DNA from 4 places in the Streptomyces sp. NPDC050704 genome. Region 4 is predicted to be linked to each of the others. Evidence: riboswitches for the same ligand, from Rfam matches in the RefSeq annotation. Region 4 holds a riboswitch; each other region holds the start of a gene.

Evidence for each region. Region 4 has a riboswitch for cyclic di-AMP ahead of AB0I18_RS02750 (LysM peptidoglycan-binding domain-containing protein). Riboswitches for the same ligand answer to the same signal wherever they lie in the genome.
Region 1: another riboswitch for cyclic di-AMP. It lies ahead of AB0I18_RS17400 (transglycosylase family protein); the one in region 4 lies ahead of AB0I18_RS02750 (LysM peptidoglycan-binding domain-containing protein).
Region 2: another riboswitch for cyclic di-AMP. It lies ahead of AB0I18_RS31210 (LysM peptidoglycan-binding domain-containing M23 family metallopeptidase); the one in region 4 lies ahead of AB0I18_RS02750 (LysM peptidoglycan-binding domain-containing protein).
Region 3: another riboswitch for cyclic di-AMP. It lies ahead of AB0I18_RS25055 (M23 family metallopeptidase); the one in region 4 lies ahead of AB0I18_RS02750 (LysM peptidoglycan-binding domain-containing protein).

The regions. Positions count from the first base shown of each region.
Region 1 is NZ_JBFAHW010000025.1:92,062-97,766, reverse strand. It holds gene AB0I18_RS17415 (nucleoside triphosphate pyrophosphohydrolase) at 1-348, shown strand, start outside; gene AB0I18_RS17410 (cytochrome P450) at 463-1,719, opposite strand; gene AB0I18_RS17405 (transglycosylase family protein) at 2,081-3,088, shown strand; cyclic di-AMP (ydaO/yuaA leader) riboswitch at 3,305-3,472, shown strand; gene AB0I18_RS17400 (transglycosylase family protein) at 3,477-4,193, shown strand; gene eno (phosphopyruvate hydratase) at 4,516-5,705, shown strand, end outside.
Region 2 is NZ_JBFAHW010000062.1:27,987-33,691, forward strand. It holds gene AB0I18_RS31205 (DUF6250 domain-containing protein) at 1-289, opposite strand, end outside; gene AB0I18_RS31210 (LysM peptidoglycan-binding domain-containing M23 family metallopeptidase) at 543-1,487, opposite strand; cyclic di-AMP (ydaO/yuaA leader) riboswitch at 1,491-1,656, opposite strand; gene AB0I18_RS31215 (alpha-galactosidase) at 1,952-4,033, opposite strand; gene AB0I18_RS31220 (tyrosine-protein phosphatase) at 4,202-4,999, shown strand; gene AB0I18_RS31225 (DUF6126 family protein) at 5,023-5,148, opposite strand; gene AB0I18_RS31230 (XRE family transcriptional regulator) at 5,145-5,705, opposite strand, start outside.
Region 3 is NZ_JBFAHW010000043.1:58,524-64,228, reverse strand. It holds gene AB0I18_RS25065 (pitrilysin family protein) at 1-1,279, shown strand, start outside; gene AB0I18_RS25060 (pitrilysin family protein) at 1,276-2,664, shown strand; cyclic di-AMP (ydaO/yuaA leader) riboswitch at 2,908-3,072, shown strand; gene AB0I18_RS25055 (M23 family metallopeptidase) at 3,086-3,871, shown strand; gene AB0I18_RS25050 (GntR family transcriptional regulator) at 4,104-4,799, shown strand; gene AB0I18_RS25045 (HPr family phosphocarrier protein) at 5,016-5,297, opposite strand; gene AB0I18_RS25040 (GNAT family N-acetyltransferase) at 5,454-5,705, shown strand, end outside.
Region 4 is NZ_JBFAHW010000004.1:6,463-12,167, reverse strand. It holds gene recQ (DNA helicase RecQ) at 1-75, shown strand, start outside; gene fahA (fumarylacetoacetase) at 131-1,351, opposite strand; partial or broken gene AB0I18_RS02755 (HAD family hydrolase) at 1,578-2,381, shown strand; gene AB0I18_RS02750 (LysM peptidoglycan-binding domain-containing protein) at 2,509-3,285, opposite strand; cyclic di-AMP (ydaO/yuaA leader) riboswitch at 3,290-3,439, opposite strand; gene AB0I18_RS02745 (polyprenyl synthetase family protein) at 4,057-5,067, shown strand; gene AB0I18_RS02740 (CHRD domain-containing protein) at 5,216-5,705, shown strand, end outside.

The sequences.
Region 1 (5,705 bases), on a different contig from region 4:
ATCGTCACCAAGCTGATCCACCGCCACCCGCACGTCTTCGGGGACGAGACCGCCTCGACGCCCGAGGAGGTCAAGGAGCACTGGCTGCGAACCAAGGCCGTGGAGAAGCAGCGGACGTCCGTGACGGAAGGCGTCCCCCTCGGCCAGCCCGGCCTCGCGCTCGCCGCCAAGCTGGCATCCCGGGCGCGCACGGCGGGCCTTGAGGTACCGCCGCCGCAGGGCGAGGGCGTCGGTTACGAACTGCTGGCGATGGCCGTACGCGCCGAGGCGGAGGGCGTGGACCCGGAAGCGGCGCTGCGGGCGGCGGCGCGGGCGTACCGGGACGCGATAAGGGCGAGCGAGAGCTAGCCAGTTGGGTCAGTCGGGCGCGGGCGGCGCTGCGGCAGCGGGAAGCATCCCGCCTCGGGCGATGATCAAGATGAGGCGACATGAGGCGACCTCTGATCAGCTCGCCCTCACCTGTCAGGTGGCCGTGAACTCCACCGGGAGGTTCCGCAGCCCGCGCATGATCAGGCCGCCCCGCCAGCGCAGGTCCGCGGGATCGGCGGCGAGTTGGAGATCGGGCAGTCGGCGCAGCAGGGTGGCCAGCGCGGTGCGGCCTTCGAGACGGGCGAGCGGGGCGCCGAGGCAGTAGTGGATGCCGTGTCCGTAGCCGAGGTGCTGGTTGTCCCGGCGGGACAGGTCGAGGGTGTCCGGCTCGTCGAAACGGGCGGGATCACGGTCGGCGGCGGCGAGCACCACGAGGACGGGGTCACCGGAGGCGATGCCCTGTCCGCCGACCTGGAGAGGCTCGGTCGCGTAGCGCCAGGTGGCCAGCTCGACCGGGCCGTCGTAACGGAGAAGCTCTTCGATACCGGTGTCGAGCAGTTCGTGTTCGCCCCGCTCGATCGAACTCTGCAGCTGCGCCCGCTGCTTCGGATTGCGGAGCAGTGCGTACGTGCCGTTGCCGATGAGATTGATGGTCGTCTCGAAACCGGCGAAGAGCAGTACGAAGCACATGGCCGCGGCTTCGTTCTCGGTGAGGTGCTCGCCGTGGTCGGAGGCGCGGATGAGCCCGGAGATGAGGTCCTCGCCGGGGCCGGGGTGGTCCGGGAGCGCCTCCCGTTTGCGGTGGATCAGTTCGGCGAGGTAGCCCCGCATCTTCTTCACGGACCGGGCGACTCCGCCGCGCGGCCCGCCGCCGTGCCGGATCATCATCCCCGCCCAGTCCCGGAAGTCGTCCTGGTCCTCGCTGGGGACGCCGAGCAGGTCGCAGATGGCGTAGATGGGGAGGGGGAACGCGAACTCGTGGATGAGGTCGGCGCTTCCGGTGTGCGCGAAGCGGTCGATGAGCTGGTCGGTCAGTTCCTGGACGCGGGGCGCGAACTCGGCCACGCGACGGGGTGTGAACGCCTTCGAGACGAGCCGGCGCAGCCGGGTGTGGTCCGGCGGGTCGATGTTGAGCAGATGGGTCATGAGGTTGGCGCCGCGCTCACCGGGGATGCCCGTCTTGCTCTTGCCGTGGGCGTCCTTGGAGTGGTGCACGGGATTCTTGGAGAGTCGCGGGTCGGCGAGTGCCTGCTTGGCGTCCGCGTACCGGGTCACGAGCCACGCCTCGACGCCGCTGGGGAGCGTGGTGCGGTGCACGGGCGCATGCTCGCGGAGCCACGCGTAGGCGGGGTACGGGTCGGTGGCGAACTCCCAGGTGAAGAGTTCCGGTTCGATCTGTGGGGCGTTCACGGGGTGACGGTACCGGGGAGCCCTGCCGAGACCCGCAACTCGCGGTGAATTCGGCCGATTTGGGGTGACGTGAAACACACGTCACGCGCGGGCCGCGCACGTTGCGGGGGCGTTTCGCTACGGCCGGTCAGTGCGCGTCACCGCAGGTCAGAACTGACGGTCCCTCAACTTTGTGACTTTCACGTGATCTCCCCTGCATCGACTTGTGACAAGAGTTCGAATGCCTATACCTTCCCCACCAATGCGGCCGGTCCCATCAGCCGCAGGAGTCACAAGCGCGGTTCTCCGTTGTGCGCAGTCCCCTGCTGCGCCCGGTTCCCCGCTGTGTCGAATCCCTTGCTGTCACGCGAAAGGCAACCGCATGCTCTCCGGGAACGGTCGTCACCGTCGCCCCCGTCAGGCTCCGGCTCTTCTCGTCGCGGCGGGTGTGACCGGATCGGCCATCGCCATCCCCCTGCTCGGCGCGACCGGCGCGAGCGCCGCCAGCGGTACGACCTGGGACGCGGTCGCGGACTGCGAGAGCGGCGGCTCGTGGAGCGCCAACTCCGGCAACGGGTACTACGGCGGACTCCAGATGACCCAGGAGACCTGGGAGCAGTTCGGCGGCCTGGACTACGCGCCGAGTGCCGACCAGGCCAGCCGTTCGCAGCAGATAGCCGTCGCCGAGAAGGTCCTCGCGGGCAAGGGTACGAGCGCCTGGGCGACCTGCAGTCTCGTCGCGGGCCTGTCGCAGGACTCCGAGTCGGCCGATGTCGACACGGGTGTCCTGGACGACTCCGCCTCCCCGTCGACCGACTCGGGCACGACATCGGGTGAAACCGGCGGAAATGACACGAAGTCAGGCGACTCGGCTGGATCGGGTGAGCCGGACAAGTCCGACTCGTCCACCGGTGGCGACGCCACGAGTGCACCCGACAGCGACACCAGTGGCGACTCACAGTCTTCGGACAGCTCTTCCACAGGCGACGCGACGGGCACGACCGACGCGACAGGCACGGCGAAGAGTGACGACTCGGACAAGTCGGCCCAGAACGGCGACGCTTCGACCGGCACGGACACGGGGGCCGACAGCGGCGCGGACGACGGCGCGACCTCCGGCCGTCACCGCGGCGGCAGCGCCGACGAGAACGCCACCGGATCCCGTACGGACGACTCGTCCGGCCGGCATGCCTCGCGCGATGACAGCGCCTCGCGTGAAGCCGCCGACGGCTCGTACATCGTCCGTGCCGGAGACAGTCTCTGGGAGATCGCCGACTCCCTTGGGGTCAACGGCGGATGGCGCGAGCTCTACGCCGCGAACAAGGCGTCCGTCGGCGCCGATCCGGATCTCATCGTTCCCGGTCAGAGCCTCGAACTCGACAGCGAGTGACGGACGGGTCATCGGCGACCAAGCCGCCGAATCGGGCGAAAAGCAGCGGTAGTTCGCGGCGAATGTCCCGTTTGGTGAAAATGAGAGATGGATCTCAAGGACCCTGATCGTCTTTGAAATTCGGCGGATCGCGTGTCTACGGTCGTGACCGCTCGCCACTGGTGAGCCCCGACGGTCGCACGCCGAATCCTGCCAACGGCCGTACGGGAACAGTCGTCGCGTAAAGCGCCGTAGGCAGGAGCGGGGGACCCAAGGTAAGTGCCGGACCCGGTCGTTGAGGCCAGGTACGGCTTGGGGTTAAGCCGCGTGACAACGTCACGCGGCCGGGCAACTCACTCGGCCCGAACCCGACAGCTCACCTCGCAGGCGTCGGTGAGGGGATCACTTCATGCTGCTTTCCGGCAAGGGCAAGCACCGCCGCCCGTCCAAGGCCACCCGTATCGCCACGCTCGCCGGTGTCACCACCGCCGCTGTGGCCGTCCCGCTGATGGGCGCCACGGGAGCCTCCGCCGCCACCGCCTCCGAGTGGGACACCGTCGCCCAGTGCGAGTCCGGCGGCAACTGGTCCATCAATACCGGCAACGGCTACTACGGCGGCCTGCAGTTCTCAGCCTCCACCTGGGCCGCGTACGGCGGCACGCAGTACGCCTCCACGGCCAACCAGGCCTCCAAGTCCCAGCAGATAGCCATCGCCGAGAAGGTCCTCGCGGGCCAGGGCAAGGGTGCCTGGCCGAGCTGTGGCGTGGGCCTGTCCGGCGCCTCGTACAACGGTGGCGCGGCCTCCTCCGGCTCCGGTTCCTCGAACTCGGGCTCCGGTCAGAGCTCCACGCAGTCGCAGCCGCAGCAGAACACGCAGTCCTCGGAGGAGCGTTCCTCGCGCTCCCAGGAGCGTCCGGCCGCGAAGCAGAAGACCGTCAAGACCCCGACCGGCAAGAAGGTCAAGAAGGGCGACGGCGAGTACAAGGTCGTCAAGGGCGACACCCTCAGCGAGATCGCCGCCAAGGAGAACGTCAAGGGCGGCTGGCAGAAGCTGTTCAAGCTGAACGACGACATCGTCGACGACGCCGACTTCATCTTCCCGGGCCAGCAGCTGCACCTCAGCTGACAGAGCCGGCAGAACTGACAACAGGCTCACAGCTGAACCACGGCCCATCCCCATCCGTGGTCTCCATAGTGGAGGCCACGTGAGGGCCACCCCCCGTCCCCCAACGGGCTCCCCGCTCCGGTGCGTGTTCCCCCGTACGCACCGGAGCGGGGCTTTTTGTTCCCAGAAGGAACAATGTTTACCCTCAGTTCCGTCCACGGGGTGGCCGGGAGGCCGGCCAATCCCCCCGGGGCGGTTAGGCTCATGTCGCGGAGTCATCACCGCTCTGTAAACAACCGGGCCCCCGCGGCCCGGCGTATCCCGCGTCACATCCCATAAGGAGATGCTCGTGCCGTCCATCGACGTCGTCGTAGCCCGGGAAATCCTGGACTCCCGAGGCAACCCCACGGTCGAGGTCGAGGTCGGCCTCGACGACGGCAGCACGGGTCGTGCCGCCGTTCCGTCCGGCGCCTCCACCGGTGCCTTCGAGGCTGTTGAGCTCCGTGACGGAGACGCCAACCGCTACCTCGGCAAGGGTGTCGAGAAGGCCGTCCTCGCCGTCATCGAGCAGATCGGCCCGGAGCTCGTCGGCTACGACGCCACCGAGCAGCGGCTGATCGACCAGGCGATGATCGACCTGGACGCCACGGACAACAAGGGCTCGCTGGGCGCCAACGCCATCCTCGGCGTCTCCCTCGCCGTCGCGCACGCCGCCTCCGAGGCCAGCGACCTGCCGCTGTTCCGCTACCTGGGCGGCCCGAACGCGCACCTGCTGCCGGTCCCGATGATGAACATCCTCAACGGTGGGTCGCACGCCGACTCCAACGTCGACATCCAGGAGTTCATGATCGCCCCGATCGGCGCGGAGTCCTTCTCCGAGGCGCTGCGCTGGGGCGCCGAGGTCTACCACACCCTCAAGAAGGTGCTGAAGACCAAGGGCCTGTCCACCGGCCTCGGCGACGAGGGCGGCTTCGCGCCGAACCTGGAGTCGAACCGCGCCGCGCTCGACCTCATCCTCGAAGCGATCAAGGAGGCCGGTTACGTTCCCGGCCAGCAGATCGCCCTCGCCCTCGACGTCGCCGCCTCCGAGTTCTACAAGGACGGCAAGTACCAGTTCGAGGGCAAGGAGCGCTCGGCCGCCGAGATGACCGAGTACTACGAGGAGCTCGTGGCCTCGTACCCGCTCGTCTCCATCGAGGACCCGCTGTACGAGGACGACTGGGCCGGCTGGAACGTCATCACCGAGAAGCTCGGCGACAAGGTCCAGATCGTCGGCGACGACCTCTTCGTCACCAACCCGGAGCGCCTCGCCCGCGGCATCGAGGAGGGCTCCGCGAACGCCCTGCTCGTCAAGGTGAACCAGATCGGCTCGCTGACCGAGACGCTGGACGCCGTCGAGATGGCCCAGCGCAACGGCTTCAAGTGCATGATGTCCCACCGCTCCGGCGAGACCGAGGACGTCACCATCGCCGACCTCGCCGTCGCGGTGAACTGCGGCCAGATCAAGACCGGCGCCCCGGCCCGCTCGGACCG
Region 2 (5,705 bases), on a different contig from region 4:
AGACCGGCGTGGCGGTGTACTCGATGACGTACGGCCCCCGCAGCCGGCGCTTGAACCAGACCGTCGCCCCGCTGGGCACGTCGATCTCCAGGACGCCCCGGGAGGCGGTGACGCTGCCGCCGTCCTGCAGTTCGGTCGCCCACTGGCCGAGGCCGTGCCGGAAGTCGTCACGGGCGATGAGCCACCCCCGGCCGTGGCGGGCCGCCGCGCTCGCCCCTTGGGCGGGGGCGAGTGCCACGAGGGCGGCACCGGCCGCCAGGGCTCCGAATGCTCTGCGTGTGGTCGTCATGAAGCGGCTCCTCCGAAGACCCATAGAAAGCGCTTGCGGAGATCACTCTGTCCCCACTGCCCCGCTCCTGTCGAGACCTCGCGCCGCCACGCCACACGCCCGCAATACGTCGATCGCGGTTCAGCTCGGCCGCCCGCGGCACGCCCGCGTCCCGATCGTTCCCGCGAACGCCGGAGGCCGGACCCCGGGGATCGTGGGGTCCGGCCTTCGGAGACGAGCCGGTTGGTCCGGCCCGCGCGTGGCGAGCGGGGCGTCAGACGGAGACGCCCTTCGAGCGGAGGTACGCCATCGGGTCCACGTCCGAGCCGTAGTCCGGCGTGGTGCGGATCTCGAAGTGCAGGTGCGGTCCCGTGACGTTGCCGGTCGCGCCCGAGAGGCCGACCTGCTGGCCCCCGGTCACGGTCTGCCCGGCCGACACGGAGAGGGAGGACAGGTGGGCGTACTGGGCGTAGAAGCCGTCGTTGAGCTTGATGACGACCTGGTTGCCGTACGCACCGCCCCAGCCGGCCGAGACGACCGTGCCGGCGCCCACGGACTTGAGCGAGGTGCCGGTCGGGACGGAGAAGTCGACACCGGTGTGGTAGCCGCTGGACCACATGCTGCCGGACATCTTGTACGGGGTCCCGACGGACGCACCCGCGACCGGCAGGGCGAACCCGGAGGCACTGGCGGTGTCCGCGGCCTTGGTGGTCGTGGTCGGCTTCTTCGCGGACGGCTGGGGGGCCTTGGCAGAGCCGGAGCCGGAATCGGCACGGGAACCGGAGCTGGTGTCAGCCGCGGCCTTCCCGCCGATCGTCAGCTTCAGGCCCGGGTGGATGAGTCCCGGGTCGCCGCCGATCGTCGTGCGGTTGTCCTCGTACAGCTTCTTCCAGCCGCCGTTGACATCCTGCTCGTCGGCGATCTTCGAGAGGTAGTCACCCGCCCGGACCGCATACGTCTTGGTCGTCGCCTTCTTCTCGGCGGCCTTCTTCTCGGCGGCGATCGGCGCGGCTTCGGCGGCCTTGTCCGAAACAGTGGACCGGCTCAGGACATTCGAGGTATTCGCAACGGAGTCGGCGGCGGACTGCGAAGTCGCGGCGTTCGCACCGGTCGCCCCCAGCAGCGGCAGGGCGAGTGCGGCGCCACCGGTTCCGGCGACGGCGATGGAGCGGGTGAAACGCTGGGACTTGGGACGGCGGTGCTTACCCTTCGCGGGCATGACGAATTTCCTCTCCGGCGCCTGCGGGGTGAGCTGTCGGGTGCGAGCTGGAGATGCCCGGCCGCGCTTTCGCACGGCTTAACCCCTAGCCGTTCCGGAGACCGGAACAGGCGTCTTACCTGTGGGTCCCCCGCTCCTGCCGTTTCGGGTGGGTGAGCGGATTCCGGGCGGCGGCAGGATTGGGCGTCCGTCCGGATTGGTGGCGAACGTAAGCGACCCGTGGAGGCAGGGACAACCTTTGGTGTTTCCTGTGCGCACCGTTCTCTTGATCCATGCCCGAAATGTCAGTCACCCTGCGTAAATGGCAGATCGCGACCATTTCTTAAATCCCTGGAAACACGGGTGAATTACGTGAACATGGCGACAGCGGACCGTCATCAATATGACGCTGCTCACGCGCCGCAACCCCAGGAGCCTTCGTTCCAGAGCGAGTTGGAACGAAGGCTCCAATAAGGACACAACAGTCACATACGGCGCAGGCGGATGACTACCGCATCAAGGTCCCCGCGCAGCCCGGTCCGCAGCCCGTGATGCAACAGCACCGAACCCCGGTGGACTTCACCCGTTTCGAGGCATTCGTACTCCGCCGCCGGGTCGAGGCCCCGCAGTCGCACCGGCGCGACCGGCTCACCGTAGTGCTGGGCCTGGAGCCAGGCGAGGACGACGGCCTCGCCGCCGAGGACGTACTGCACGGCGCTGAGCCCGCCCTCGGGCGCCCGCAGCCGGTGGAGGTCACCGCGCTGCACGACGGGCCGGATCTCCTTGTAGAGCTCCACCCACGTCCGTGCCTCGGCCAGCTCCTCGTCGCTCCACTCGGTCAGGTCGCCGCCCACCCCGAGCACTCCGGCCATCGCACTCACGAAGCGGAAGCGCAGCGAGCTGACGCGCCCGTTGAGCTGGACGTTGGGACTGTCGGTGACCCAGGCGGCCATGACCCGGGCCGGGTGCACCTGGCTGAAACCGTACTGGATGGCGAGCCGGTCGAGCGGGTCGGTGTTGTCGGAGGTCCACACCTGGTCCGTACGCGCCATGACGCCGAGGTCGATCCGGCCGCCACCGCCCGAGCAGGACTCGAAGGCCACTCCAGGATGGGCCGCCCGCAGCCGGTCCAACAGGCCGTACAAGGCGTCCACGTGGTCAACCCAGAGCTTCTGCGGGTACGGCTCGCCCGGCCATCCGGCGTCCGTGAAGCAGCGGTTGAAGTCCCACTTCACGTAGTCGATGGGTGCACTGGAGAGCAGCGTGTCGAGCTGCTTCCACAGGTACTCCTGGACATCTTCGCGAGCGAGGTTCAGGACGAGCTGATTGCGCAGCTCCGTCCTCTTTCGTCCCGGCTGGAACTGCACCCAGTCGGGATGCGCGCGGTACAGCTCGCTGTCCGGGTTGACCATCTCGGGCTCGACCCAGATGCCGAACCGCATCCCCAGGGCGTGTACGTCGTCGGCGAGCGGCTTGAGCCCGGCCGGGAAGCGGTCCGGGTTGGGCGTCCAGTCGCCTAGTCCGGCCCGGTCGCTGGTCCGCGCCCCGAACCAGCCGTCGTCGACGACGAACAGCTCCACTCCCATCGCGGCGGCCCGCCGCGCGAGCGCCCGCTGCTGCTCCTCGGAGATGTCGAACTCGGTGGCCTCCCAGGAGTTGTAGAGCACGGGCCGGTCCTGGTCGGCGTCCGGGATCACGTACGCGCGCTGGTACGCGTGCCAGGCTCGGCTCGCCCCGCCGAAGCCGCCGTCGCTCCACAGTCCCGCGAAGACGGGCGTGACGAAGCTCTCCCCCGGCTCCAGCCGCAGCAGCCCCGAGTCGTCGTATCCGGCCCCGCCGGTGATCTGCACGCGCGCGTCCGGGAGGTGGGCCACGGCGATGCGCCAGGACCCGGACCAGGCGAGGGCGCAGCCGTAGACCTCGCCGTGCTCCTCGGTCGCCGCGCCCTCGACGTCCAGCGCGACCCACGGCAGGTGCTGGTGCCCGGTGTGACCGCGCCTGCTGCCGATGAGCTTCTCACCGTAGGTGAGGTCGGAGCGCACGAGCCGGGACTCCGCCGCCCACCGCCCGTGCAGCTGGGAGAGCCGCCAGTTGTCGCGGTGCGGCAGCGTCCAGGTCGCGGAGTCGGCGCGCAGGACCTCCAGGGCGGGCCCTTCGTTGGAGAGCGTCACCCACCGCTCGACGACATCGCTCGCGGCCCGCATCCGGTAGTGCAGCGTGATGCCGAGCCCGGAGTCGGAGAACCGCAGCCGCAGCTCGTCGCCCTCGGCCTCGTACGCCTCGAAGCGCCACTCCGTGCCGCGCCGCTCCTCCGTACGGACGGACAGCGCGGGCCGCACGAAACGCGGGCCGCCCTCGACGGGGTACTCCTCGTGGCCGTCGAGCGGCGACTCGAAGGGCCAGTACTCCGGCCCGGGGCGCGCCGCGAGTGCCTCGGCGTCGGCAAGGGCGATCCTCGGACCCCAGTGCAGATGCAGCAGCTCGTCGTCCGCGCCGAGCCGCAGGGCGTAACTACTCGTGGGTCCCGAAAGAAGCCACGTACGACCGTCTGCGCCGATCTCCACCATCAAGCCCTCACATATCCGAACAGGCACGCTCAAGTACGAACACCATCATGACCTACGTCCCTCGTGGGCACCGCCTGTGGACAACTCAATGGCCTACGAACCCATGTCGTATCGTCGAGAGCGCACCTCGCCGACGAGCCGCGTCGGCGGTCGAACTGGAGGAGCCCCGTGACGCAGCAGGTCCCGTCGACCGAGCCCGAACTGGCTGGAGTGCGCAACTTCCGAGATGTGGGCGGCCTGCCGACGGTGGACGGCCGACGGGTGGCGTACGGGCGGCTGTTCCGCAGCGGCCACCTCGCGCACGCGACGGAGGAGGACGCCGCGTTCCTCACCTCCCTCGGTCTGCACACGATCTTCGACTTCCGCAATGCCGCGGACCAGAAGCTGGAGGGGCCCGACGTCGAGCTGCCGGGCGTGCGGAACGTGAATCTGCCGCTGACCGACCCGGCGCACGGCGCCGAGTTCTGGACCATGGTCCGCGACGGCGACCTGGACCAGTTGCGCTCGATCCTCGCGAACGGCAAGGGCGCCGACCGGATGATCACTTCCTACCGCTCGATCATCAAGGAGCGCACCGCCGAGCACTCCCAGGTGCTGCACTCGCTGGCCGAGGACAGTGCCCCGGCGCTGATGCACTGTGCCGCGGGCAAGGACCGCGCCGGCCTCTCCATAGCCGTGACGCTCCTCGCCCTCGGCGTCGAGCGCGAGGCCATCGAGGCGGACTACCTGGAGTCGAACGCGGCGCACCGCCGCTACAAGGTCCACCGCAGCAGCTCCTCGGCCGCCGCGTACTCGCCGGAGGTGATGGAGCTGCTCAGCCCGCTCTTCGACGCGCGCGCCGAGTACCTGGCGGCGGCCTTCGACACGATCGAGGAGACCTGGGGCGGCGTCGACGCGTACCTGGAGCAGGCCCTCGGTGTGACCGCCGAGACCCGGGAGCGGCTGCGGGAGCGCTTCCTGGACTGACCGGGCCGGCACCCGAGGCCCGCCTACTGCCCCTGGGCTCCGAGCGAGAACAACAGGTAGACGAAGGCCGCGAAGATGTGTCCGACGGCCACATAGACGATGAGCCGTACCCACAGGCCGCGCGGGAACTTCTCTTCCATGTCTCTCATGGGGTCCCTCCGGGGGTCGGGCCGAGGCACAGCGCGGCCGTGGGGCTCTGCAGCAGGGTGTGTACGAAGAGGAGCTCGGCCCCGGCCCGGTCCGCGGCGGCGATCCGGTGCGGGGTCAATGAGTCGAAGTGCGCGCTGTCACCGGGTGCTAGGACGTGTGCGGTGTCCCCGAGGCGCAGTCGCAGCCGCCCCTCAAGGACGTACAGCCACTCCTCCCCGGGGTGGACCCGCACAATGTCGCCCTGCGCGCCGTACGGCACGTGCACGCGCAGGGACTGCATGCCACGCCCTGCCGCGCCGGCCTGCCAGTACGTCCAGCCGCCGGCCTGCGTGGGCTCCATGTCGGCGGCGCGTACGACGGCGTCCCGGTCGGCGACGGTCTCGCCGAGCAGCTCCGAGACCGTCGTGCCGTAGATCCGGGCCAGCGCGAGCAGCATCGGCAGCGACGGCTGGCGCTGCCCGGTCTCCAGGCGGGAGAGGTGCGCGGCCGAGAGCCCGGCGGCGCCGGCCGCGGCCTCCAGGGTGAGGGAGGCACGGCGGCGCAGGGCGCGCAGTTG
Region 3 (5,705 bases), on a different contig from region 4:
CGTGGTGCTCTCGGAGGACCACCTGACCCCGGTCGCGGCGGTGTGCCTCTGGTACGACGTCGGCTCGCGCCATGAGGTCAAGGGCCGCACCGGGCTTGCCCACCTCTTCGAGCACCTGATGTTCCAGGGCTCGGGGCAGGTGAAGGGCAACGGTCACTTCGAACTGGTGCAGGGCGCGGGCGGTTCGCTCAACGGCACGACCAGTTTCGAGCGCACCAACTACTTCGAGACCATGCCCACGCACCAGTTGGAGCTCGCCCTCTGGCTGGAAGCCGACCGTATGGGCTCGCTGCTCGCCGCGCTCGACGACGAGTCGATGGAGAACCAGCGGGACGTCGTCAAGAACGAGCGCCGGCAGCGGTACGACAACGTCCCGTACGGCACCGCTTTCGAGAAGCTGACCGCTCTCGCCTACCCGGAGGGCCACCCCTACCACCACACCCCGATCGGGTCGATGGCGGACCTGGACGCGGCCACGCTGGAAGACGCGCGCGCCTTTTTCCGCACCTACTACGCGCCCAACAACGCCGTCCTGTCGGTTGTCGGAGACATCGACCCGGAGCAGGCGCTCGCCTGGGTCGAGAAGTACTTCGGCTCGATCAAGGGCCACGACGGCAAGCCCGCCCCGCGTGACGGCGCGCTGCCGGAGACCATCGGCGAGCAGCTGCGCGAGGTCGTCGAGGAGGAGGTCCCGGCCCGCGCGCTGATGGCCGCCTACCGGCTGCCGGAGGACGGCACGCGCGCGTGCGACGCGGCCGACCTGGCCCTGACCGTCCTCGGCGGCGGCGAGTCGTCCCGGCTCTACAACCGGCTCGTACGCCGTGACCGCACCGCCGTGGCCGCCGGGTTCGGCCTGCTGCGCCTCGCCGGAGCGCCCTCCCTGGGGTGGCTCGACGTGAAGACGTCCGGCGACGTCAAGGTGCCGGTCATCGAGGCCGCCGTCGACGAGGAGCTCGCCCGGTTCGCCGAGGAGGGCCCCACGGCCGAGGAGATGGAGCGCGCCCAGGCCCAGTTGGAGCGCGAATGGCTGGACCGGCTCGGCACGGTCGCGGGCCGCGCCGACGAACTGTGCCGGTACGCCGTGCTGTTCGGCGACCCGCAGCTCGCCCTGACCGCCGTCCAGCGCGTGCTGGAGGTCACGGCCGCGGAGGTCCAGGAGGTCGCCAAGGCCCGCCTGCGCCCGGACAACCGGGCGGTGCTGGTCTACGAGCCGCTCGCCGCCGATGCCGCAGATGACGCCGACTCCGCTGAAGACACCGACGAGGAGGCGGCCAAGTGACCGAGCTCGCCACGATGGAATTCCACCCGCAGCCCCAGGCCGGCGAGGCCCGGCCCTGGGCCTTCCCGGCACCCGAGCGCGGCACGCTCGACAACGGCCTGACGGTGCTGCGCTGCCACCGCCCCGGCCAGCAGGTCGTGGCCGTCGAAATCCTCCTGGCCGCCCCGCTGGAGGCCGAGCCGCAGGGCCTGGACGGCATCGCCACGATCATGGCGCGGGCGTTCTCCGAAGGCACCGACAAGCACTCCGCCGAGGAGTTCGCCGCCGAGCTGGAGCGCTGCGGCGCCACCCTCGACGCCCACGCCGACCACCCCGGCGTACGGATCAGCCTCGAAGTCCCCGTTTCCAGGCTCCCCAAGGCGCTCGGTCTGCTCGCCGACGCCCTCAGGGCGCCCGCGTTCGAGGACAGCGAGGTCGAGCGGCTGGTGCGCAACCGGCTCGACGAGATCCCGCACGAGACCGCCAACCCGGCCCGCCGCGCCGCCAAGGAGCTCTCCAGGCAGCTCTTCCCGGCGACCTCGCGCATGTCGCGGCCGCGCCAGGGCACCGAGGAGACGGTCTCCGCGATCGACTCGGCGGCCGTACGCGCCTTCTACGAGAAGCACGTACGCCCCGCCACGGCCACCTCCGTCGTCGTCGGTGACCTCACCGGCGTCGACCTGGACGCCCTGCTCGGCGACACGCTCGGCGCCTGGACCGGCTCGCCGGCCCAGGCGCGTCCGGTGCCGCCGGTGACCGCCGACGACACCGGCCGCGTGATCATCGTCGACCGTCCCGGAGCCGTTCAGACGCAGCTGCTCATCGGCCGCGTCGGCGCCGACCGGCACGACCGTGTGTGGCCCGCCCAGGTGCTCGGCACGTACTGCCTCGGCGGCACCCTCACCTCACGCCTGGACCGCGTCCTGCGCGAGGAAAAGGGTTACACCTACGGTGTGCGGGCGTTCGGTCAGGTGCTGCGCTCCGCGCCGGACGGGACGGGCGTCGCGATGCTCGCCATCAGCGGCTCCGTGGACACCCCGAACACCGGCCCGGCGCTCGACGACCTCTGGAAGGTGCTGCGCACCCTCGCGGCCGAGGGCCTGACGGACGCCGAGCGGGACGTCGCCGTGCAGAACCTGGTGGGCGTGGCTCCCCTGAAGTACGAGACCGCGGGCGCCGTCGCGGGCACGCTCGCCGACCAGGTCGAGCAGCACCTGCCGGACGACTACCAGGCCACGCTGTACCAGCAGCTCGCCGCCACCGGCACCGTGGAGGCCACCGCGGCCGCCGTGAGCGCCTTCCCGGTGGACCGTCTGGTGACCGTCCTCGTCGGTGACGCCGCTCAGATCGAGGAGCCGGTCAAGGCCCTCGGAATCGGCGAAGTGAGCGTCGTACCGGCGGAGTAGAGATCAGGCAGCTTGCCGGGGCCCAGGCGACTGAAGAGTCGCCTGGGCCCTCTTTTGCCCGGACTTCGTCCTCAACTCGCCTGTTGTCCGTATTGATTCGCAGGTTGTCCGTATTGATGGGGAGGTTGCCTGTCTGCCCTGTGGCATACACAACAAAAGCCTTGATCCGTTTGTTGATTGAAAGTTCCCGCGCTTAGCGTCGGTCCGGCTGTTCGTCAGGCAGTGCGCCGCACCCGCGGCACCGGACAGTCATCGCCGAGTCCCCGTACGGCGCGAGCCAGGGGAGCCGGGGACCCATACGAAGTCCCTGGGGTGAATCGGACGCCCTCCACGAAGCGGAGGGGGCCCGTAGGAGACCTTCCTGCTCCGAACCCGTCAGCTAACCCGGTAGGCGAGAAGGAAGGAAAGGACCAGCCACTTCATGGCGTTCACCCGCGCCACCGGGAAGCACCGTCGCCCGAGCCGTCTCACCCGTACCTCCACGCACGCCGTCGGCGTCGCGGCCTTCACCACCACCGGTGTCATCGGAACCCTCGCCGCTCCCGCCCTCGCCGCCGAGAGCGCGGTCGAGCAGACCGGCCTCACCCAGGCCATCACCATCGCCGACTCGGTCGCCGACCAGATCGACGCGCAGGCCCAGGCGCAGCAGCAGGCCGCCGACGAGGCCGCCGCCCTCCAGAAGGCCGAAGAAGAGGCGAAGAGGGCCGAGGCGGCCGCGGAGAAGCGCGCCGAGGAGAAGGTCAAGAAGGAGCGCGAGGCCGAGGCCCGTGCCGCCCGCGAGGCCGAGCGCAAGCGCCTCAACGCGTACACCGCGCCGATCAACGGCTCGTACATCTCCACGGGCTACAAGTCCGGCGGCGCCGTCTGGTCCTCCGGCAGCCACACCGGCATCGACTTCCACGCCGCGAGCGGCACCGCCGTCCACGCGGTGGGCTCAGGCGAGGTCGTGGAGGCCGGCTGGGGAGGCGCGTACGGCAACAACATCGTCATCAAGATGACCGACGGCACGTACACCCAGTACGGCCACCTGTCGTCCATCGGTGTCTCCGTCGGCCAGACGGTCACCCCGGGTCAGCAGATAGGCCTCTCCGGGGCCACCGGCAACGTCACCGGGGCGCACCTCCACTTCGAGGCGCGTACGTCCCCGGAGTACGGCTCCGACATCGACCCCGGGGCGTACCTCCGCTCGCACGGCGTGAACGTCTGACGGCTCGCGACACCACGCGTACCTCTCCCGAAGGCCCCGGCTCACCGAGTCGGGGCTTTCGTGCGTCCTGACCTGTTCTCCGACCGGACGACTGCCTGTTCAGTGGCGTGGTGTGTCCAAAAAATAGCCATGGATTCCGGCCCGCCATCGGAATTTCCGGTTCTCTGCAATAGAGTCACTGAACGAGCGTCAATCGACCGCGTTTCGCGGGGATTAAGGCGGAGGTCCGGTCATGCGTATTCCCGCGCATTCGGTATGCACGGCGATCCGTGACGACATCGTCGCGGGTGTCTACGAGCGCGGCGGCCGGCTCACCGAGGAACTGCTCGCGCGTCGCTACGGAGTCTCGCGGGTCCCCGTGCGCGAGGCCCTGCGCACCCTGGAGGCGGAGGGCTTCGTCGTCACGCGCCGCCATGCGGGCGCGTGCGTCGCGGAGCCCACCGAGCAGGAGGGCGCGGACCTGCTGGAGATGCGCATACTGCTGGAGCCGCTGGGCGCCGCGCGCGCCGCCCAGCGCCGCACGGAGGCGCACCTCAAGGTGCTGCGAGGCCTGGTCAGGCTGGGTCAGGAGCGGGCCAGGAGGGGCAACAGCGAGGATCTGCGCTCGCTCGGCGGCTGGTTCCACGAGACGCTCGCACAGGCCTCCGGCAGCCCCGCGCTGACCTCGACACTCGCCCAGTTGCGGCACAAGATCGCCTGGATGTACTCGGTGGAGGCGTCGGCCCACCCCGCCGAGTCCTGGGGTGAGCACGGCGCCATCGTGGACGCCGTGGCACGCGGCGACAGTGACCGGGCCCGGGCGATCACCTCGCTGCACACCGAGCGGGCGACGGCCGCGCACCGGCTGCGCTTTCCCGGCAGCGGTGATCGCGTGGAGCGTGTGAGGACTTCGCAACCTCCCGTAAACACGGCAGGTCTGCGGCATTAACAGTGGCGCCGTATACAAAGAGGGATATTCGGTTGGGGCCTATTTCTGCTGCCCCTTTTTCCACCCGCCGGGAATTTCCGTGCGGGTGATTTCCGCGTGGGCGGAAACGGGCACATGGACGGCGCACGAAAAGGCGCGAGCGGTGTACGCGAAAACGGCGGAGCCGCGTCGCCCGGAATGGGCCGACGCGGCTCCGCCGCACGGTGATCCGCGAGACTAGACCGTCTCGGGAAGCTCATCGAGGCCCTCGGCGACCAGCTTCGCCAGGCGGTCGAGCGCGACGTCCGCGTTCTCGGCGTCTGAGGCCAGCACGATCTCCTCGCCGCCCTGGGCGCCAAGACCCAGCACCGCGAGCATGGAGGCGGCGTTGACGGGGTTGCCGTCGGCCTTGGCGATCGTCACGGGGACGCCGGAGGCCGTGGCCGCCCGGACGAAGATGGAAGCGGGGCGGGCGTGGAGGCCCTCGGCCCAGCCGACGTTGACGCGGCGCTCAGCCATGTGATGCTGCCCTTCAGGTGTCTCACGGTTGTCTAGACCATTGTTCCACAGCGTGAAGCGTGTCCCGGGCGGGTGCGGGTCCCGGCCGGCAGTCGTCCTCGGTCGCCCCCGGACCGCCTCGCGCCGTTGTCGGACGCGAGCCGTACTCTGGGGCCCATGCAGACCGCGTCGGACCGGCATGAGTACCCCGCTCACTGGGAGGCCGATGTCGTGCTGCGCGACGGCGGCACCGCACGCATCCGGCCCATCACGGCCGACGACGCGGACCGCCTCATCAGCTTCTACGAGCAGGTGTCCGACGAGTCGAAGTACTACCGCTTCTTCGCCCCGTATCCACGCCTGTCCGCCAAGGACGTCCATCGCTTCACCCACCACGACTTTGTGGACCGGGTGGGACTCGCGGCCACG
Region 4 (5,705 bases):
CCCCGGAATGACGACGAACCGGCGCTGGACTGGCCCGAGATGGAGGCGGAGCCGGAGCCGGACGACTGGATGTAGCGCCGGTGGCCGAACCGCCACCGGCCGACGGTGAGGCACCGGCCGGTGGACGAGGTCAGGACCCCGCGCCCGTGGCGATCTGCCCCGTCACCTCGCCCAGTCCCACCCGCGTGCCGTTCGGTCCCGGTGCCCAGGCCGTCAGCGTCACCACGTCGCCGTCTTCCAGGAACGTCCGCTTGCCGTCGGGGAGTTCGAGGGTGTCCCGGCCGTTCCAGGTCAGCTCCAGGAGTGAGCCTCGTTCGCGCTCCGAGGTCCCGCTCACCGTTCCCGACCCGTACAGATCGCCCGTACGCAGCGACGCCCCGTTCACCGTCATATGGGCCAGCTGCTGGGCGGCCGTCCAGTACATGGTGGAGAAGGGGGGCTCGGAGACGACGTGGCCGTTGACGGCGACGGAGATGCGCAGGTCGTAGCCGCTGGGTTCCTCGGCGGAGTCGTCCAGGTAGGGGAGGAGGGGGTGGGTGCGTGACGGCGGCGGGACGCGGGCGTCCTCCAGGGCGTCCAGGGGCGTGATCCACGCCGACACCGAGGTGGCGAAGGACTTGCCGAGGAAGGGGCCGAGGGGGACGTACTCCCAGGCCTGGAGGTCGCGCGCGGACCAGTCGTTGAGGAGACAGAGGCCGAAGACGTGGTCGCGGAAGTCGCCGAGTGGTACCGGTGTGCCCATCGCGGAGGGCTTGCCGACCACGAAGCCGACCTCCGCCTCGATGTCCAGCCGGACGGAGGGGCCGAAGACCGGCGCCGGATCGGTCGGGGCCTTGCGCTGGCCCGAGGGGCGTACGACCTCGGTCCCGGAGACCACCACGGTGCCCGACCGGCCGTGATAACCGATGGGCAGGTGCTTCCAGTTGGGGGTGAGGGAGTCGGCGGCGTCGGGACGGAAGATCTGGCCGACGTTACGGGCGTGGTTCTCGGAGGCGTAGAAGTCGACGTAGTCGGCGACGTCGAAGGGGAGGTGGAGCGTCACTTCGGAGAGCGGGTGCAGCAGGGGCGCGACGGTCTCGCGGTGGGCCGGCACCGTCACCCAGGCGGTGAGCGCGCGCCGCACGTCCGACCATGCCGTACGGCCCGCCGCGAGCAGCGGATTCAGCGAGGGACGGGCGAGCAGGGCGGCGTATGGGGAGCCGAGCTCCAGGGCCGCGGCGCCCGCGTCCAGCACGTGGTCGCCCAGTCGGACCCCGACGCTCCGCCGGTCCGAGTCGCCGAGGGAGAAGACGCCGTACGGAAGATTGTGCGGGCCGAAGGGATCGCCCTCGGGGACATCGAAGGGGGGCATCGTGTGCTGCCTCGCTTTCCGTGTGGGTGGGGCACACGTTACGGGGGAGTTGCAGCTCTTGGGCAGTGTCCAAAGTGTTCGAAATTGATCGGGTAAGTCACTTCGGACTGCTCCCGCCCCGGCCCCGTGCTGTGCCGCCCTGCCAGTGCCAGGGTGACTGACGAGATACCGGACGACGTCCGGTTCCCGTCGAGTCGATGGGCCGTTCGATCCGTATTCTCTGATCATGGCCGCACTGACTGAATATTCACTCATCGCCACTGACCTGGACGGAACGCTGCTGCGCGGCGACGACACCCTCTCCGACCGGTCACGGGCCGCGCTGGCGATGGCGGTCGGGCGGGGTGCCAGGCATCTCGTGGTGACGGGCCGGCCGACGCCACGCGTACGGCCGTTGCTCGACGAGCTGGGCAGTCAGGGGCTCGCGGTGTGCGCGCAGGGGGCGCAGTTGTACGACGCCGGGGCCGACCGGATGGTGTGGTCGGTCACCTTGGACCGGGAGTTGGCCGAGACGGCGCTCGGCAAGATCGAGGCGGAGGTCGGGCAGGTGTACGCGGCCGTGGACCAGGACGGTGTCGACGGCCTCACCCTCATCGAGCCGGGGTACGAGATGCCGCACCCGACGCTCCCGGCGGTACGGGTCCCGCGCCGGGACGACCTCTGGACGGAGCCGATCAGCAAGGTTCTCCTGCGTCATCCCCGGCTGACCGACGACGGACTGGCGGCGGCGGCGGTCGGAGCGGTCGGTTCCCTCGCCTCCGTCACGATGTCCGGCCCCGGTACCGTCGAACTCCAGCCACGTGGAGTGACCAAGGCGACCGGCCTCGCCCTGGCGGCCGAATACCTCGGCCTGCCCCCCTCCGCCACGATCGCCTTCGGGGACATGCCGAACGACATCCCGATGTTCGAGTGGGCGGCCTACGGTGTCGCGATGGCCAACGCGCACCCCGAACTCAGGGCGGTGGCCGACGAGGTGACCCTGTCGAACGAGGAGGACGGGGTCGCGGTGGTGCTGGAGAAGCTGTTCCCCGGCCCACGCATTCACCCGCAGATTCGCTCACAGGGCCACCCGCAGGGCCCGTCGTACGAGCACTCGCAGGTCCGCCCGCCGGCTGTGCACGGGCTCCTCGGGCTCCACGGGCAGTCGGCCGGTCCGCTCAGTAGGCCCCGTTGACGTTGTCGATCGAGCCGTACCTCGCGGCGGCGTAGTTGCAGGCCGCCGTGATGTTCGCGACCGGGTCGAAGGGATCCAGCGACGTGCCCGACACGTGGTAGGCGGCGAAGGTGGGGGCGATGACCTGCAGGAGCCCCTTGGACGGAGTTCCGGCCACGGCGTTGGAGTCCCAGTTGTTGATGGCGGTCGGGTTTCCCGACGACTCGCGCATGACGTTGCGGTAGATGCCGTCGTAGGAGCCCGGGATCCCCTTCTGGGCCATGACGTCCAGTGCTTCCTTGATCCAGCCGTCGAGGTCGTTCGTGTACGTCTTCGCGGCGGCGGGGGTGACGGTGGACGCCGCGGGCTTGGTGGTCGTCGCAGCGGTGGTCGTGTTCGCCGGGTCCGCTGACGTCCCGGAGTTCTTCGTGCCGACCGTCAGAGTGAGGCCCGGGTGAATCAGGGCCGGGTCGTCGCCTATGACGGCGCGGTTGGCCTCGTACAGCTTCTTCCAGCCGCCGCTCGTGGAGTGCTCTCGCGCGATCCTGGACAGGGTGTCGCCCGCGGAGACCTTGTGCGTGACGAGCGCGACCTGCGGGGTTGCGGCTTGTGCCGCCTGGGCGACCTGTGTCACCTGGGCGACCTGCGTCGGCTGTGCGGCGTGGGCGCCGGTCGCGCCGACGATCGGGAGTGCGAGCGCGGCTCCGCCCGTTCCCGCGGCGACGACACCACGGGTGAGGGGACGGGATTTCGGGCGACGGTGCTTACCTCGTGCGGCCATGCTGAATTCCTCTCCGGCGCCTGCGAGGTGAGCTGTCGGGTTCGGGCGGGAGTTGCCCGGCCGCACAGTGCACGCGGCTTCACCCCTAGCCGTTCCGGCATTCGGATCGGCGACTTACCTGGGTCCCCCGCTCCTGCCGTAGCGCGTGGGTGGATGGGTTCCGGGCGGCGGCAGGATTCGGCGGTCCGTCCGGATCGACGTGAACGTATGCGAGAGCACATGGCGGGAACAAGACCTGAAGTGGCGGCTCGATTCACCTGACCTCGTCGTAGCGAGGGTGAAATCGCCCGATTGTTCCGGAGCGCAATGTTCAACTTGCTTTATGCAAAGGGGGAGTCGGTAAGCGCGACATCGCGCCTGATTCGCACCGACGTGACTCATTTCACGTGCTGAAAGCGCAACCGGGCGCAACCGAGTGCGAACAAAGTGGCATTGAAGGTAATTCAGGCATTACGCCCTGGTGGCCATGGGGTGGGAGCAAAAGATGTCGGTTACTGCGAAAGCTCCTACTTTAGGGTCGTATCAATAGATCAAGAACATATCTTCCTTGATTTCGCCGACCCGGTCCGGACCCAGGGGCAAAAGGGGCCAGGCGGAGCGTGTCCGGCAGGGGGATGGGAAGTGGCGGGCGGGCGCTCACCGTGATCGAAAGACGACCGGATACGCTGACTTGAGTGCCAGCAGCGACACATCGACAAACACCTACAGCACCTAGCGCACCCAGAGCATCCAGAGACCGCCGTTGAGAGCGTCAGCAGACAGGAGACCCTCGTGACCGTCGTCGGGCCGTTCGGGCTGAGCGTGCGGGACCAGGCTCTCGAAGCCGATGTCCAGGCTGGCTTGGTGGCTGTCGAGGAGGGGCTGCTCGAAGCCACCAAGAGCGAGGTCCCGTTCATCACGGAGGCCGCGCAGCACCTCGTACGCGCGGGCGGGAAGCGGTTCCGGCCGCTGCTCGTGATGCTCGCCGCGCAGTTCGGCGATCCGTACGCGCCGGGAATCGTGCCCTCGGCCGTGGTCGTCGAGCTGACCCATCTGGCCACGCTGTACCACGACGACGTGATGGACGAGGCGGACGTGCGCCGCGGGGTGCCCAGCGCCAACACCCGCTGGGGCAACTCGGTGGCGGTCCTCACCGGAGACTTCCTCTTCGCGCGCGCCTCGCAGATCCTGGCCGACCTCGGACCCGAGGCCGTACGAATCCAGGCGGAGGCGTTCGAGCGGCTGGTCACCGGCCAGATCCTGGAGACGGCCGGGCCTCGTGACGGGCGCGACCCGATCGACCACTACATGGACGTGCTGGGCGGCAAGACCGGCTCGCTGATCGCGGTGGCGGGACGATTCGGCGCGATGATGTCGGGAGCCGACGAGACGGTCGTCGACGTGCTGACGCAGTACGGCGAGCGGCTGGGCGTCGCCTTCCAGCTCGCCGACGACGTGCTGGACATCGCGAGCGACTCGCACGAGTCCGGCAAGACGCCCGGCACCGACCTGCGCGAGGGCATTCCCACGCTGCCCGTGCTGCGGTTGCGTGAGCGCGTGGAGCGGCTCGGTCTTGCCGAGGACATCGCGCTGTCCGAACTGCTCGGTTCCGACCTGACGGACGACGCCCGGCATGCGGAGGCGCTGGCCAGGCTGCGGGTGCACCCCGCTCTGGAGCAGGCCCGCCACGACACCGTGCGCTACGCGGAGGACGCCCGCGCCACCCTCGTACCGCTCCCGGAGTGCGACGCGAAGGCGGCGCTGGTGGAACTGTGCGACGCGGTGGTGCACCGGGCGGGCTGACCCGGCCGTTCTCCTCCCTCGCCGCCTGCTCGCAAAATGTGACACAGGTCACATAATTGGATTGAGTTCAGGCTCGAATACGTTCCGTATTGCTCCGCGGAAGCTGGCGCAGGGGGTGTCGGCGGAATTACGGGGAGAAAACAGAATCATGGGGACGATCGTTACGTTCGCACGGCGTCGTAAGAGCCTGGTCATGGCCGCTGTCGCGGTGGCCGCCGCGGCCGGGGTCGCCGCCTCCGCCATCCCGGCGGTCGCCGACAGCGGCAGCGACGGGCTCACCGAGGACAGTGGCGGCACCATCCTCGCCGCGAGCCTGAACGCCGCGAACGAGGTGCCGGTGCAGGGCGGCCCCGCCGTCGGCGACCGGGACGGTGCGGCGCTCGAGTTCGTGAAGGTCGAGGGGGACACGGTGTCCGTCGCGGTCAAGTGGCGCGGCACCGGCAAGCCGACCCTGCTCCACATCCACCAGGGCGCCAAGGGCGTCAACGGCGGCGTCAAGGTCGACTTCACCAAGCTGCTGGACAACGCCAAGGGCCGCACGGTCACCGGCACGGTCAAGGTGAAGGATGCCGCGCTGCTCAGCCAGTTGACGGCCGACCCGGGCAGTTTCTACGCCAATCTGCACACCGCCGAGTTCC